Synechococcus elongatus PCC 6301: one gene and its partner. The protein of the gene in region 1 interacts with the protein of each later gene in a pairwise test. Links are inferred from orthologs where the notes say so. Each region holds a gene or a part of one and is shown on either strand. Other genes may lie near its edges.

Region 1 (7,220 bases):
ACGGCCCCGAATCTGCTGGAGTTCGGCAGGGGGGAGCTGAAAGCCCAGTTTTTTGCCGAGGGCTTGAATCACATCGGCATGGTCAATGATGCCGGCGACCGCGCCACTGGGAGTCAGAACTGTGACGTAGCTGGGCTGGGCTGTTTGCAAAGCAGCGATCGCTTGGGCTAGATTGGCCGTCTCGGGCAGCGCAGGCAAGCGGTCGAACGGTTCTGCTAAATCCGTTAAGGTCAGCCGATCCCACTGCGATCGCTCAGTTTGCCGCAGGGTCGCTAAGCTAATCCGACCCCGATAGCGCCCGTCACTAGCCACAAAGTAGGCAAATCCTTCCTGCTCTTCAGTGATCAGCAGCTCCGCAAACTGCCGTAAGGTCAGTGATCCTTCCAGCACCCGATAGCGACGACTCATCGCTTCGCTGGCGCCGATCGCCAGGATCGCCTGTTGCAAGGTGGTGGTGCGATCGTAGGCCGTGGCATTACGCCAGCCAAACCAGCCCAACAGCGCCAGCCACACGCCGCTAAAACCGCCGGGCCCCAAAAACCAGCTAAATAGCCCGATCGCCATGGCAATCGCACTGAGAATCCGACCTGAGTTCGCAGCCCAATGCACCGCCCGATAGCGATCGCCCGTCACTTTCCAGGCGATCGCCTTGAGCACCTGACCACCATCCAAGGGCAACCCCGGGATGAGATTAAACACCGCCAAGATAAAGCTCAGTCGCCCCAGATTGAGAGATAAAACTTGCGCTGGTGAACCTGCTGGCCACCACAGCTGACTGATCAGCAGTAACAACGCCAAGGCAAAGCTGACCAACGGCCCCGCGATCGCGACCCAAAAAGCGCCCCCCGGGGTCCGCGACTCGCGCTCAATGGCCGCGACACCACCAAAGAGGAAGAGCGTGATCGAGCTGACGCGAATCCCTTGGGCGCGGGCAATCAGACTGTGCCCCAACTCATGGGCCAAGACAGAGGCAAACAGCAGCAAGGCCATGACGAGGGCAGCCCCCCACAACAGCCCCGGCGACCAAGTCGGCTGCTGCGATCGGAAGGTTTCGGAATAGCTGAACGTGACGAGTGCCACGATCACAAACCAAGAAGGATCGATCCTGAGCGGGATGCCCAAAATGGAGCCAATCCGCCAGCCACTTTGCATGCACTTTGCTCCGAGCCTGCAGTTTCACCTTAGCCGAAGCCCTCTGGCAGCTTCAGTAACGGCTGTTTTGAGCCGCAATCCAAACAGCAATCACTGGCGCGAGGATCCACAACAAAAGCCCCATGCCATCAGCAACGAGTCCCATCCAAGTGTGATGGCTAAGAAAGGTCGGCAGATCCGCCAGTAGCAAGCAAGCGATCAGGCTGGCTGCGATCGCCAGGAACCACCCTTTTTCCATTCTCCTGATCTAGCACGATCCCTAGAGTGTGCTCTAGGGTTGGCTTTTGGGATAAGTAATACTACTTATCAGCGCAGGGGAATGGTGGACTACGGAACTAGGCACAGGTCCTGCTCTGAAGCACTGTCAATGAATGCGCTCGAGCTGCCAGAGGATTTGATTGCCTTCACGGCGATCGCGCTTCACCCGCCAGTTGCGCCAAATCCACTCTTCGCCCCGACTGGTGACCGCACTGGCGTTGACATCCATCAGGTCAGCCAGCTCTGAACTCGTGATCAAAAATTGCTGCTCAGCAATTGCTGCAGCAATTTGCAAGCAGTCCAGCACATCGCGCAGGCGTTGACTGCGATCGCGAGGGTTACTGCTCCACTCTTGGGTCACAACTTCAGGCATCCGAACGGGCTCCTGCTGCGGTTGCCCCGATTGTAGTGGTGCATCAGACCGTTGGCAGAGTGGTAACGGACGTTGCTGAGCAAAACTACGGGCAATTTGATCGCAACGCTCATTGCCCGGATCGCCGCTATGGCCGCGCACATATTGCCATTGCGCTGCGGGTGAATTGAGGTCATCCAAGTGCATCCATAAGTCCTGGTTGAGCACCGGCTTACCCGCCGCCGTTTTCCAACCCTTGCGCTGCCACCCCTTCAGCCATTGGGTGATCCCTTTGATCACGTATTCGCTGTCGGTGTAGAGGGTGACGGGTTGCTGGTCAGAGTGATCGCGCCAGAACTCTAAGGCCGCGATCGCAGCCTGCAACTCCATCCGGTTATTAGTTGTGGCAGCGTCACGCCCACCCAGCTCTTGCACCGTGCCATCGGCAAATTGAATTTGCACCCCCCAACCGCCCGGCCCTGGATTGCCCGTACAAGCGCCATCGGTGTAAAGGCGGAGGATGGCATCAGACATTGGCATTCCCAAGTAATCTTTCGATTGTCGCTGAGGTCGTCGTCTCGTCTCAAACCTGCGATCGCGACGGCGGATTACTTTACCGCTGTTGAAAAATTTGCAAAAAGCAACGGCGGTAGCAAAATCGCCATCGACTCCTAGAGTTAAATCAGCAGCAGCCCACAGTTCCGAGGTGAACAGCGATGTGCGAACTCCTGGGGATGAGTGCCAACACCCCCACTGATCTCTGCTTTTCGTTCCGGGGATTTTCGGCCCGAGGTGGCCGGACAGGAGAGCATCGCGATGGCTGGGGCTGTGCATTTTATCTGGGCGATCGCCTACTGCGGGTGCGGGACCCAGAACCAGCGGCCGAGTCGCCCCTCGCCGATGTATTTCGCAAAATCCCGATTCGATCCAAGCTAGCCCTTTCGCATATTCGCAAGGCGACGCAAGGCACGATCGATCGCCGCAATTGCCACCCCTTTTCCCAGCGACTGGGCGATCGCGAATGGGTGTTTGCGCACAATGGCCATATCGACTTTGACCTGCTGCGCGATCGCTGTCCTCTGGGGCGCTACCAGCCCCAAGGCGAGACCGATAGCGAACATCTGTTCTGCTGGATCCTCGATCGCCTTACCCACTTAACAGAACCGCAGCCCGAGCAAGTGCTACCGATTCTGCGCGACCTCAGCGATCGCTTTCCCAGCCCCAGCATCGTCAACTTTCTATTGGGCGACGGCCGCTACCTCTACGCCCATTGCTCAACAGCTTTAGCGTGGGTGACGCGGCGCTATCCCTTCACCCGAGCCAGCTTGATCGATGAAGATCACGCGATCGATTTCTCTGGCTGCACCAGTCCCAGCGATGTAGTCAGCATCATTGCTACCCGCCCCCTCACCCAAGACGAGGTTTGGACGGTTCTCAAGCCGGGTGATCTGCTGGTTCTAGCGGAAGGCGAGGTTGTAGCACCATCGGCAACCCACCCGATCGCGATCGCCTCATAAGACAGTTGAAAAGAATGGGGTGAATCGGCAGAGTCCTAGACCGAATTGCGCAAGCTAGTTGCACAACTTGGCTGGTGTCGTCTCGTGAAACCCGATCGCCCGCTCCAGATCATCAGCCTTTGGAGTAGCTTCCTGCTGGGGATCCTTTTTCACACCCAGCTCGGGCTGATGCCGCTCTTTCACGGCCGCACAGTTGTGGTCGAGAGCCAACAGACCGACCAAATTCTCGGCGGGATCTTTTGGGGGATGCTGATCTTTTTTGCAATCCCGATGTTGCTCATTGCCATGACAGCCGAGCGCCGCGATCGCCCCTACCGTCGCTGGCATTTCGGCTTCACCGTTCTCTATTCCGTTCTCAACTTTTCCCATCTCTTGGCAGATATTGCCGTACAACCGGTCGTTGCTCACCAAATCTTTCTAATGGGGTTGCTTTTTGCGATCGGGCTGAAGCTCAATCAAGTTGCCTGGGCCTGGTTGCGGGAAGCCTGACAATCAGGATCGCTAGCTGGAAGTTCGTCCATTGCAGGCGAGATCGTTGGGCTGGCTGAAGAACATCTGGCCGCTGCGCTGGCTGCACACCCTCGCCATCCCGTAAGCTACAAGCAGGGTGATGGAGCTCACCTCAACCGCGCACTCGGCATGGCCCGATCGCTGATGGCTCCTACAGTTCTGGCTAGGGCAAGATCTGTAGCGAGTGCATCGTTCAAGCTTTTCCCTAGCCACACACGCAAGCTGAATTGAAGGAATCAGCGTGATGTTGGCGAATTGGATTGGAATTTTATTGGGCGGCTTTTTGGCCGGTCAAATCGCGCGTCGGTTGGGTGCCCCAGCGCTAATTGGCATGATTCTCTGGGGTATCGTGTTGGGGCCGCAGGTTAGTCAGTGGTTGAGCCCTGCAGTGCTTGACCAGGCAGGCATCTGGCGCACCTTGGCAGTGATGGTCATTCTGGTCAAGGCAGGTCTGGGACTAGAGCGGGACAAGCTGGTCCAGCAAGGCTCAGTCGCGCTGCGTTTAGGGATTTTGCCCGCGGCCTGCGAAGCCGTAGTGATTGCGATCGCGGCACATTATCTGCTGAATTTTGACTGGCTCACAGGGCTGCTGCTGGGGTGTGTGATTGGGGCGGAATCACCCGCAGTGATCGTTCCAGGCATGCTGCGGCTCAAGCAACTGGGACTAGGGGTTCGCAAGGGCATTCCCGATGCAATCTTAACGGGGAGCGCCCTCTCAGATGTCTTGCTGCTGTTGGTGTTTAGTCTGCTGCTGGCGCTGCTGACCCAAGGCAATGCGCACATTTGGACGCTACCGGGGTTGGGGCCAGTCAATCCTTGGCTGTTGCTGCCGTTGCAAGTGCTTCTGCAAGTTAGCTTGGGTGCCGTCTTGGGCTTCGTTGTGGCGCGACTGCTGGTTCGCATGCTGGGTCCCCAAAACTGGACCCAAACCCTGACCCAAGACACGTTGGTCACAGCTGCGATCGCGCTGGGTTTAGTCCTTGCCGCCGAGCAGCTCCCGATTTTTTCCGGCTATTTAGCCGTGATGGTCTTGGGTTATTTCGTGGTGGAGCTGTATGCCCCGTTAGCGCGTCGGCTACGGCAGGGCTTCGATAGTCTCTGGGCGATCGCCCAAATTGCCCTGTTTGTTCTGCTCGGAGCGGGTTTACCCCTAACCGCGCTGGCAAGTCTCTGGTTGCCAGGTCTGCTGATCTTGGTTCTAGGAACGCTGCTCGGTCGCAGTATCGGTTGGGCGCTCTCCACTTGGGGCAGCAACTGGAACTGGCAGGAGCGCAGTTTTCTGCTCGCTGGCAATTCGGCTAAAGCGACGGTACAAGCCGCGATTGGGGGTGTTCCCCTTGCCGCAGGGCTACCGGAAGGTCAGAGCATTCTGGCGATCGCAGTGCTGTCGATCGTAATTACCGCGCCCTTGGGAGCTTGGGCAATTCCGACCTTTGCCCCTCGCCTACTCAGTCGCGATCCGGTAGATCCCAGCCAGGTTAGTCGCGATCGCCCAGTCCGCTTGCTAGCGGCTGTCGATAGCTCACCCGTTGCGATCGCAGTGTTGCTCAAAACGGCAGAACTGGCCCGGCGTTCCGATGCAGAAGTGGCCGTGCTTCACGTCGCCCAAGTCAGTGACACACAATCGTTGCAAACCTTGCAGCGGCAGATTGAGCAATCGCTCGCTGATATTCGCTATCAGTTCTGGCTGCGGGAAGGGGCGATTCCCGAAACCATTAATCGCTGTGCCCAGGAGTGGCAGGCCGACGAAATCATTCTCGGCAAGCACGAACAATCACACCGCCCCGAAATGCGCCTCGGCTCCGTCTCGCAAGCGCTGTTGGATGTCAGCACGGTTCCCATGATTCTGGTGGAGACTGTTGCTGAGCTTCAGACTTCCTGATTCAGTTCCGTTCCCAATAGACAAAACTGTGACTCACTCTGCTGGGAGCTCAGCCCGTTGGGCTGTTTGACCCAGGCTTGGACGTGCCAGAGCGCTTCGTAGGGCGGAGGACTGCTAGGTTGACGCTCCCCTTGCAAAACCAGCCGCTGGGACAAGGGTGGGGCGCAATGGCGTTCGAGCAGCAAGAGAATCCGCTGGCCGAGCTGGGCGGGCGACAGATGATTGGGATCCCAATGCACCGCCGCGATCCAAGCCGGATGATCCAGTCCTTCGACGCTGGCGTCAGCATCGGGGCCACTCAAGCCCATTTGCAGCAGCGCCACGATCGCCTCGCGACTAAGTGGGCGAGCACTGTCGGGGGTTGGGTAAGCCAAGAGTAGACGGGCAGTCATGAGTGCATCTCCTCAGATGGGACGAGATTCAGATCAGCGCGCCGAGCATGGCCTGGAGCTTGAGATCGACTTCAACGAGTTCCTGATCGGGTTGAGACCCCGGCACAATGCCGGCACCCGCACAGAGACGCACCCGATTCCCTTGAATCGACGCCGAGCGAATCCCGACTAAGAATTCCCCGTTTCCTTGGTCATCCACCCAGCCAACCGGTGCAGCGTAAAGCGATCGCTCAAAGGGTTCCAGCCGACGAATCGCCTGTTCGGCAGCCTGCTTGGGTAACCCCGCAACGGCTGGCGTGGGATGGAGCTGAGCCACAACATCCAGTAGAGGCAGAGCAGCGGGCAGTGGAGCGGCGATCGGGGTGTGCAGGTGTTGAATGTTCGACAGGCGACGCAGTTGGGGCCGATCGCTCAAGTGAGGCTCAAGGCCAAGTTCCTGCAGGGTTTGGCGGATAAATTGCGCCACCAGCTGATGTTCTTGCAGTTCCTTGGGGTTGGCTTGCAGCGCCTGCCCAAGGGCTTGATCAGCCGCAATGGTTTCACCCCGTGGGGCAGAACCCGCCAGCGCCTCAGTCACCAGTTGACCCGCTTCCACCGCCGCTAAGCGTTCGGGCGTTGCCCCGAGGAAAACACTGCCCCGACCATCGCCGCAGCTGAAGATGGCGCAGTCAGCAAAACGCTGCCGCAGGCGATCGAGCACGCCTTCCGGCACGATCGCAAATTCTGCGATCGCCTCTAGACAGCGCGCCAAGACGCCCTTATGGAGACGACCGGCCGCAATCTCAGCTAAGACCGTTTCTACACCGGCTCGAAAGGACTGGGGATCACTGCTCTGTTGCTCTAGCCAGCGATTGGGACGCAGCGGCGGCAGCTGAAACGGTTGCTGGGCGATCGCCCGCAGATGTTGATAGACCTGCCAGACTTCTTCCAGCCGTTGGCGATAGCTCTCGCGATCGGCGATTGCAAAACTGGCCGTCAGTACCGTGCGATCAGCTTGGCAACGCACCTGCCAACGTGGCAAAAAGACCGTCGCCGGAGCTGCTGGCGCTGTCCCTGCAACATCTTCAAAAAAACTAAAACTGCAACAGAAACTCGGCCCTAGAGTTGCACCTTCGGCCTGTAAGCGCAGCCCCTGAGCAAGACAGGCATTGATAAAG
Region 2 (7,194 bases), 840 kb from region 1 along the record:
CTGGCGAGTTTCACCATTCAGGCTGGCACTGGCTCGCACCACATAGCGAGTGCTACTGGAAACCACGACTGGACGCCGGACTTGGACAGAGAAGTTGCCATCGCGATCGGCAATGACTTCGCGATCGAGTAAGACAGTGTTGCCAATGTCAATCAGTCCACCCAAGACCGCTGCACTCGATCGGACTTCAATCCGCACACGGGCATTAGGACGCGTACGACCCATCACAACAAAACCGTTACTGGTAACGCGATCACCATCTTGGAAGTTGGTGAAGATCGGCGTGAGCTCAGCGATCGCTCCAGCACTGTCGTAGTCGAGGCGCGTAATTTGGCCAGTCCGCAGATTTGCTTGGCAATCAAAGCGAAAAGGTTGGCTGTTGCGATCAAGGACGGCATCACCCCGCAGTCCTTGCTCCGCATTGGAGATGAAGTAAGAGCGGAGACTCGCTTGCTGGAGGCGCACTTGAGGGCTCAGACGATTGCGGAGTTCCGCTTGGCAGGCTTGAACTAAGGCTGGACTGATCTCTGGGGGATTGTTTTCTGCTTGATAGTCATAGCTAATGCGCTTAACGCGGCCATTGCGGAGATTGACCTGGCAGTCAAAGGTGAAGGGCCGAAAGTTACCAGAGCGATCGAGGGTGCCTTCTCCGCTTACGCCCTGTTCATTCCTCGAGATTGGGTAAGCACGTAGCGTATCAGCGCTGAGCAGAATTCGCTGCCCAATGCGATTGGCAAGGGCCTCTTGGCAACTCCGCCTTAAGCTGTCGCTGACTGTGTCATCATTCCCAGCCGATTGATAGTTATATTCCAAGCTAACAACCCGGCCATCCCGCGTATTCAGCTGGCAATCAAATTGAAAAGGCCGAAAGTTGCCACTGCTGTCGAGATTCCCTCGGCCTCGAATTCCCTGCTCGGCATTAGAAATGAAGTAGGAAGAAAGCGTATCAGTTTGAACTTGAATGCGTTGGCCAATCCGCTCCGCTAAAGCGCTTTGACAGCGACGCAGGAGGGTGGGATTGACCTCGGCGGCCTGCACGGCCTCAGGGGGCAGGACTGCGATCGCACTTCCCCAGAGTAGGGCCGCTGTTGTTAGGGCTGTAATCCGTTGAGTCATAGCGAGTACTAGGGATCCCAGGGTCTACTGCTGCCAGCATGCCCAGTCCCCATGGGTGCTGCAACCTCCAGTTCCCATGCGGCTCTGAGGAACCTCTATCGTTGGGGGGTGGCTAGGGATGTTGGCTTGAGCCTAGGCAAGCTAGAGCGGGTAGGGCATTCTGAGGCTATATCTTCAATCTTTCGGTTTACGACCCAGTGATGAGCCCTTTAATTGCTGTGATTTCTGCCCTAGCGCTGATTCTCTATCAGGTCTTAGCGTTCAACGTCGGACGCGCTCGGGCGCGCTACCAAGTGAAACCACCGCAGGTCAGTGGGCCACCCGAGTTTGAGCGGGTGTACCGCGTTCAGCAAAACACGCTAGAGCAACTGGTCTTTTTCCTGCCCAGCCTCTGGTTGTTTGCAGGCTTCGTCAATGAAACGGCTGCCGCAAGCTTGGGCGGCATCTGGATCTTCGGCCGCATCCTCTATGCCTGGGGCTATTATCAAGCCCCCGAGAAACGAGGGCCTGGGTTTGGCATCAGTTTCTTATCCTCTGCTGTGCTTGCGATCGGCGCTTTGATTGGCGGCTTGCTCGCCTTGTTGCAACCTGCCACCTAACCTTTTCACCCCTAGCACTGGAGCCAAGAGGATGGACGCCGTGCGGCAGTCGTTTCAGCAACTGCAAAATGAGCTGCGCCGCGATTGGTGTGGGATTGAAGCAGGAGGACTAGCCAGCGACTACGACATTTTGGTCGTCCCCTCCCTCAGCCTGGATGCCCATGAGCTGCAGAAAATTTCCGGCGTCCTGTTCTACGAAGAGCGTCTCCTCTTTTCCCTGATTCGGCTACGTGATCCGCGCACCCGCGTCATCTATGTCACCTCGGAACCGTTACCACCGTTAGTGATTGACTACTACCTACAACTGCTGCCAGGGATTCCCTTTTCCCACGCTCGCGATCGCCTGCTCCTACTCTCGACTTGCGATTCCTCGCTCAAACCGCTAACCCAGAAAATTCTGGAACGCCCTCGCCTGCTAGAGCGGATTCGCCGTGCTTTGCGCCCCGGCAGTTCCTTTATGACTTGCTTCAACAGCAGTCCACTAGAGCGGGAATTATCCGTGGCTCTCCGGGTCCCCCTGTTTGCCGCTGATCCAGATTTATTGGAATGGGGCACCAAAGCCGGTAGCCGATCGCTCTTTGCAGAATGTGGGCTGCCCCATCCGGCGGGCAGTCCGCTGATGGATAGTGTGGAAGACTTGGCAGCAGCAGCAGCTGAACTCTGGCAAGACCAGCCCCAAGCTCAGCGCTTTGTGATCAAGCTCAATCAAGGCTTTTCCGGGGAAGGGAATGCGCTGCTGGATTTACGCCCGATCGCGCAACAATCACCCGATCGCGTAGGACTGACCGCTGCCAGTCAGGCGATCGCTCAGCAATTTCCGGTGATGCGTTTTCAAGCGGCTCATGAAACTTGGCAGAACTTCCAAGGACGGATCACTGATTTGGGCGCGATCGCCGAATTATTCATTGAGGGCGAAGTGAAGCGATCGCCCAGCGTCCAAGGCTGCATTCATCCGAGTGGACAAGTAGAAATCCTCTCGACCCACGATCAGATTTTGGGAGGACCGGATGGACAAATTTATTTGGGCTGCCGCTTCCCAGCCGATCCGGCCTATCGCCTGCAACTGCAAAAGTGGGGCGAGCAGATCGGTGAAGCCCTCGCTCAACGCGGGGCCTTGGAGCGATTTGGTGTCGATTTTGTTGCTGTGAATCAAGGCGGCGATCACTGGGAGCTACAGGCGATCGAGATCAACCTGCGCAAGGGCGGCACGACCCATCCCTTTATGACGCTCAAGTATTTAACCAACGGCTACTACGATCCTCAATCCGGCCAGTTTTGTAGCGAACTCGGCCAGCCAAAATACTATGTTGCCACTGACAATTTGCAATCGCCGCGCTATCGCGGCGTCTTGCCTCAAGACCTGATGGACATCATTGCCGCCAACCAACTCCACTTCGATAGCAGCACCAAAACCGGCACCGTGTTTCACCTCATGGGTTGTCTGTCGCAGTACGGCAAGCTGGGGCTCACGAGCATTGGCAATAGTCCCGAGCAGGCACAAGCGCTCTATGACGAAGTGGTTTCAGTGCTCGATCGTGAAACCGATCCGGCCACCAGCCCTGCAGGTTCGGCGCTGCCGGTGAGTTGGGCCGTCTAAGGCGATCGGGGCGCGAGTATGATCCTAAGGTCGCGATCGCGAGCACGATGGAAGCTATCCGCCACGACTGGACTCTCGAAGAAATCGAAGATCTCCTCAACACGCCGCTCCTCGAGTTAGTTCATCGCGCGCAGACGGTTCACCGCGACTATCAACCGGCTAACGCCATCCAACTGGCGACCTTGCTCAGCGTCAAGACCGGCGGTTGCAGCGAAAACTGCGCCTACTGCCCTCAGTCGGCTCACTACAACACTGAGGTCGATCCTCAGTCCACCCTGCCAATCGAAACGGTTTTAGAACAGGCAGAACGGGCCAAGGCCGCTGGTGCCAGTCGTTTTTGCATGGGCTGGGCTTGGCGGGAAATCCGGGATGGGGCGCAGTTCGACGCCATGCTGGAAATGGTGCAAGGCGTCCGCCAATTAGGACTCGAAGCTTGCGTCACCGCTGGTATGCTCAGCGATCGCCAAGCGGAACGGCTGGCTGAGGCTGGTTTGACGGCCTATAACCACAACCTCGACACCAGCCCCGAGTTCTACGGCGAGATTATTTCGACGCGCACCTATGCCGATCGCCTTGCCACGCTGGAACGGGTGCGGCAGGCCGGCATTAGTGTTTGCTGCGGCGGCATCATTGGCATGGGAGAAGGGCAGCGCGATCGCGCCGGATTGCTGCAGGTACTCGCAACCCTCAATCCTCATCCCGAAAGTGTGCCAATCAATGCCCTAGTGCCAGTTGAAGGAACGCCTTTAGGCGATCGCGATCGCCTCGATCCGTTGGATTTGGTGCGGATGTGCGCCGTCGCTCGGATTTTGATGCCCAAAGCGCGGGTTCGCCTCAGTGCGGGTCGCACCGCCCTCAGCCGCGAAGCCCAAGTCCTTTGCTTCCTGGCAGGGGCTAACTCGATCTTCTACGGCGATACCTTGCTGACCACAGCGAATCCTGTCTGTGAGGCCGATCGCCAACTGCTCGCCGACATCGGTGCCGAAGCGCTTGAAGTGGTGACGGCTTAGCTTTAACAAGTCATCACTCCCTCAAGACCAAACACCGATACAGAAAAAAGGGGTAGGTTGTCCTACCCCTTCCATCGTGGAACGCCAAGGGAAGAGCTATTGCAACACCAGTTTGACGTTGGCATTGCTTAGGCCAGGCCGTTTGACCTCGGCCAGGGTTTTATTGACGGCGTATTTTTGGTTAATGGCATTGATCAGTTCGGTCTGATTATGCTTTTTGGCGACGCCCCAGAGGTCAGCGATCAGATCAAAAGAGCCATCGCTATTGCGCGACCAGCCCAGATCGTAGTCGCCTTCCAGAGTGGCAACCAAGTCAGCCCGCACGCGCTGGCCGTTGTAGCCTCGCACGTCGGCATTTTCTTGCACCGCAATTCCGAGATCGCGCAGCGACTGCTTCAGGATCACAGCATCACTAATCTTGGTGCGAAGGGTACTGAAGTGAGACATCGGAGAGACTCCTGTATCAATGGTGGAGAGAGGGAGAGTCCCGGGTTGCCCAAAGGCAAACCAGACGGGTGAGAAACTGCTGGTCTGTTGGGATCAAACCAGCCTTCCCCCTGTTGGGATCAGGGGAGAAGCCTTTAGAACTCCAGTCGCTGATATTCAGCGACGGAGGCCGCAGCGGGTCGAGCTCGCTGTCGAGCCCAGTCCCGCAGCGCTGCCACTTGTTCATTCATGGTTTTGGAGAGGGGCAGCGTGGACTTGATTGCGGCAATGATGTCGAGCTGCGTAAATTCGCGCTCTTGGGCAAAAGCCTCATACATCGCTGCAATCAAAGCTTGTTCAATCTCGGCACCTGAAAAGCCATCCGAGACTTTGGCCAGTTGTTCAAGGTCAAAGCGATCGAGAGGACGCTTGCGCTTGGCCAAGTGAATGCGAAAGATTTCCGCTCGTTCTTCCGGCGTTGGGAGATCGACGAAAAAGATCTCGTCGAAGCGACCTTTGCGCAGAAATTCGCCGGGCAACCGTTCGACGCGGTTTGCCGTCGCCATCACAAACACCGGCGATCGCTTTTCCTGCATCCAAGTCAGGAAGGAACCGAAGATGCGACTGGAGGTACCGCCATCTGAATCTGCAGAACCCGCTGAACCAGCGAAGGCTTTATCCAGCTCATCGATGAACAGAATTGCCGGCGCGATCGATTCCGCCGTTTTCAAAGCATTGCGTAAGTTCGCTTCCGATCGCCCCACAGTCGAGCCGTCATAGACCCGACCAATATCCAGCCTCAGCAGCGGTAGTCCCCACAATCGCGAGGTTGTTTTCGCAATTAGCGACTTTCCACAGCCCGGCACCCCGAGGATCAACATGCCTTTGGGTTGGGGCAAACCGTAACTGCGTGCTTTCTCAGAAAAGGCGCCCGATCGCTGCCGCAGCCAGTGCTTCAGTTCTTCTAGACCACCAACCGCATCGAGGGTTTCATCTTCTTCGATGAACTCTAGAATGCCGTTGCGGCGAATCAGCTGCTGTTTTTCCGAGAGGATGACATCAACTTCGGCTTCAGTCAGCCGCCCCGTCGTCACTTGCGCCTTGCGGTAAACCTTTTCGGCTTCGTCACGAGTCAATCCCAAGGTTGCTTTCAGCAGTTTTTCACGACCCGATTCAGAAGGACGGGGCAGCGATCGCCGGTCGAGTTCGCGATCGAGCACGGATCCCAATTCCGCCAGATCCGGCAGCGGGAAATCGAGGACAACCACATCCTTCTCCAGCTCCACCGGCACCGTTTGCACCGGTGACATTAGGATGATTGTCTTCTCAGCAGATTTAAATTGGGCGATCGCATCCCGCAGCCATCGCGTAACAGCTGGAGACTCAATAAAGGGATGCAGGTCTTTGAAAACATAGATACCTGGCCCCTTATGACGCACCACCCACTCGATTGCAGCTTCAGGTGAGACGGTGCTGTGGTGAGCGACTTGCCGGGGCTGGCCGTATTCGATAACGCCGTGGGTCACCGTCCAGAGGAACAACTGCCGCGACCCACAAGTCTGAGCCAGCGTTGCCAGGGAGCGCTCGCTGCGTTCTTCTTCCGAAGTGATGAGATAAATCAGCGGGTACTGCGCTTGTAGCAGAATGCCCAATTCTTCGCGCATGGTGAGTTAAGACCTCGCAAAGCGACGGACAGATACCCAACAGGCTCTTGGCTTGGCCGGGAAAGCACCGGTCCCTACTTAGCAGGGAACCAGCTCTTCGTCCGAAGTGGTGGCTGTTGTAGGTGTGGGCTCAACCGTGAGGTTGGCATCATCTTGCAAAACATTGGGCTGATGCCGCAGAGAGGCTAGCTCTCCGTGCTTCAGCACGACCGGCGATGTGCAATCTGGACAGTGATAAACCCGGAAGGTGCTGCCGTGAGCGTTGGCGGCTTCTTCTACGACCTCGGAATGCTCCAGATAAAACTGAAGGGCTTTCTCAGCGATCGCAGACATCGGCTCGAGATCCACGGCTGCCCGAATTTTGAGCTGCCGATGCAGATCAGGGGGCAAATAGAACGTAACTTTTGGCTTGTCTTGCATGGAATCCGAGTGTTCTCTATACCCGGGTATGCATCGTACCATAGACGCTTTAACTGAAAAGCGTCAAGGCAGTTTAGCAGCATGCCAGCAAATAATTTACATTTAGAAATATTTTGACAATCTAAACTTGTTGTTTTCAATGCTCCAAAAACGGCAAAGGTTGCTGCGATCGCAGTAGTTGATAACAGCGATCAAACAGGGGCCTGCCTATGAAGACTGTTTGCAAGAGTTTTCGGCTGATCCCCGCTGCGTGCTAGGTTGCGAGCAGAGCGGAGGGTAGCGCAGATGGCCACCAAGACGACCGCACCAACGGGTGCCAGTTTGTCCTGGCAGGTGACAGCCCCACCTGCTGTTGATTTAGT

The links.
Region 2: the proteins of SYC_RS10165 (region 1) and bioB interact in binary tests that used the Escherichia coli proteins (3 or more experiments, as listed by UniProt). The link is inferred for Synechococcus elongatus PCC 6301 from one-to-one orthologs.

The regions. Positions count from the first base shown.
Region 1 is NC_006576.1:2,049,771-2,056,990, reverse strand. What follows is about bases 1,487-4,378. They hold SYC_RS10165 (class II glutamine amidotransferase), read left to right. Parts: upstream 1,487-2,478; coding sequence 2,479-3,279; downstream 3,280-4,378. Other genes in these bases: SYC_RS10155 (cation:proton antiporter), read left to right, coding at 4,034-4,378; SYC_RS10160 (hypothetical protein), read left to right, coding at 3,325-3,768; rnhA (ribonuclease HI), read right to left, coding at 1,517-2,296. Also shown: SYC_RS10180 (site-2 protease family protein), read right to left, coding at 1-1,152; SYC_RS10175 (hypothetical protein), read right to left, coding at 1,205-1,390; more of SYC_RS10155, read left to right, coding at 4,379-5,671; SYC_RS10150 (hypothetical protein), read right to left, coding at 5,659-6,063; SYC_RS10145 (isochorismate synthase), read right to left, coding at 6,092-7,220.
Region 2 is NC_006576.1:1,207,618-1,214,811, forward strand. The notes cover bases 2,475-5,340. They hold bioB (biotin synthase BioB), read left to right. Parts: upstream 2,475-3,359; coding sequence 3,360-4,322; downstream 4,323-5,340. Other genes in these bases: SYC_RS05815 (peptide ligase PGM1-related protein), read left to right, coding at 2,475-3,312; SYC_RS05825 (DUF1257 domain-containing protein), read right to left, coding at 4,419-4,769; SYC_RS05830 (stress-responsive protein Ycf46), read right to left, coding at 4,904-5,340. In the rest of the region: SYC_RS05805 (hypothetical protein), read right to left, coding at 1-1,116; SYC_RS05810 (MAPEG family protein), read left to right, coding at 1,317-1,715; more of SYC_RS05815, read left to right, coding at 1,747-2,474; more of SYC_RS05830, read right to left, coding at 5,341-6,412; SYC_RS05835 (hypothetical protein), read right to left, coding at 6,491-6,832; SYC_RS05840 (pentapeptide repeat-containing protein), read left to right, coding at 7,118-7,194. UniProt on the Escherichia coli protein: Catalyzes the conversion of dethiobiotin (DTB) to biotin by the insertion of a sulfur atom into dethiobiotin via a radical-based mechanism.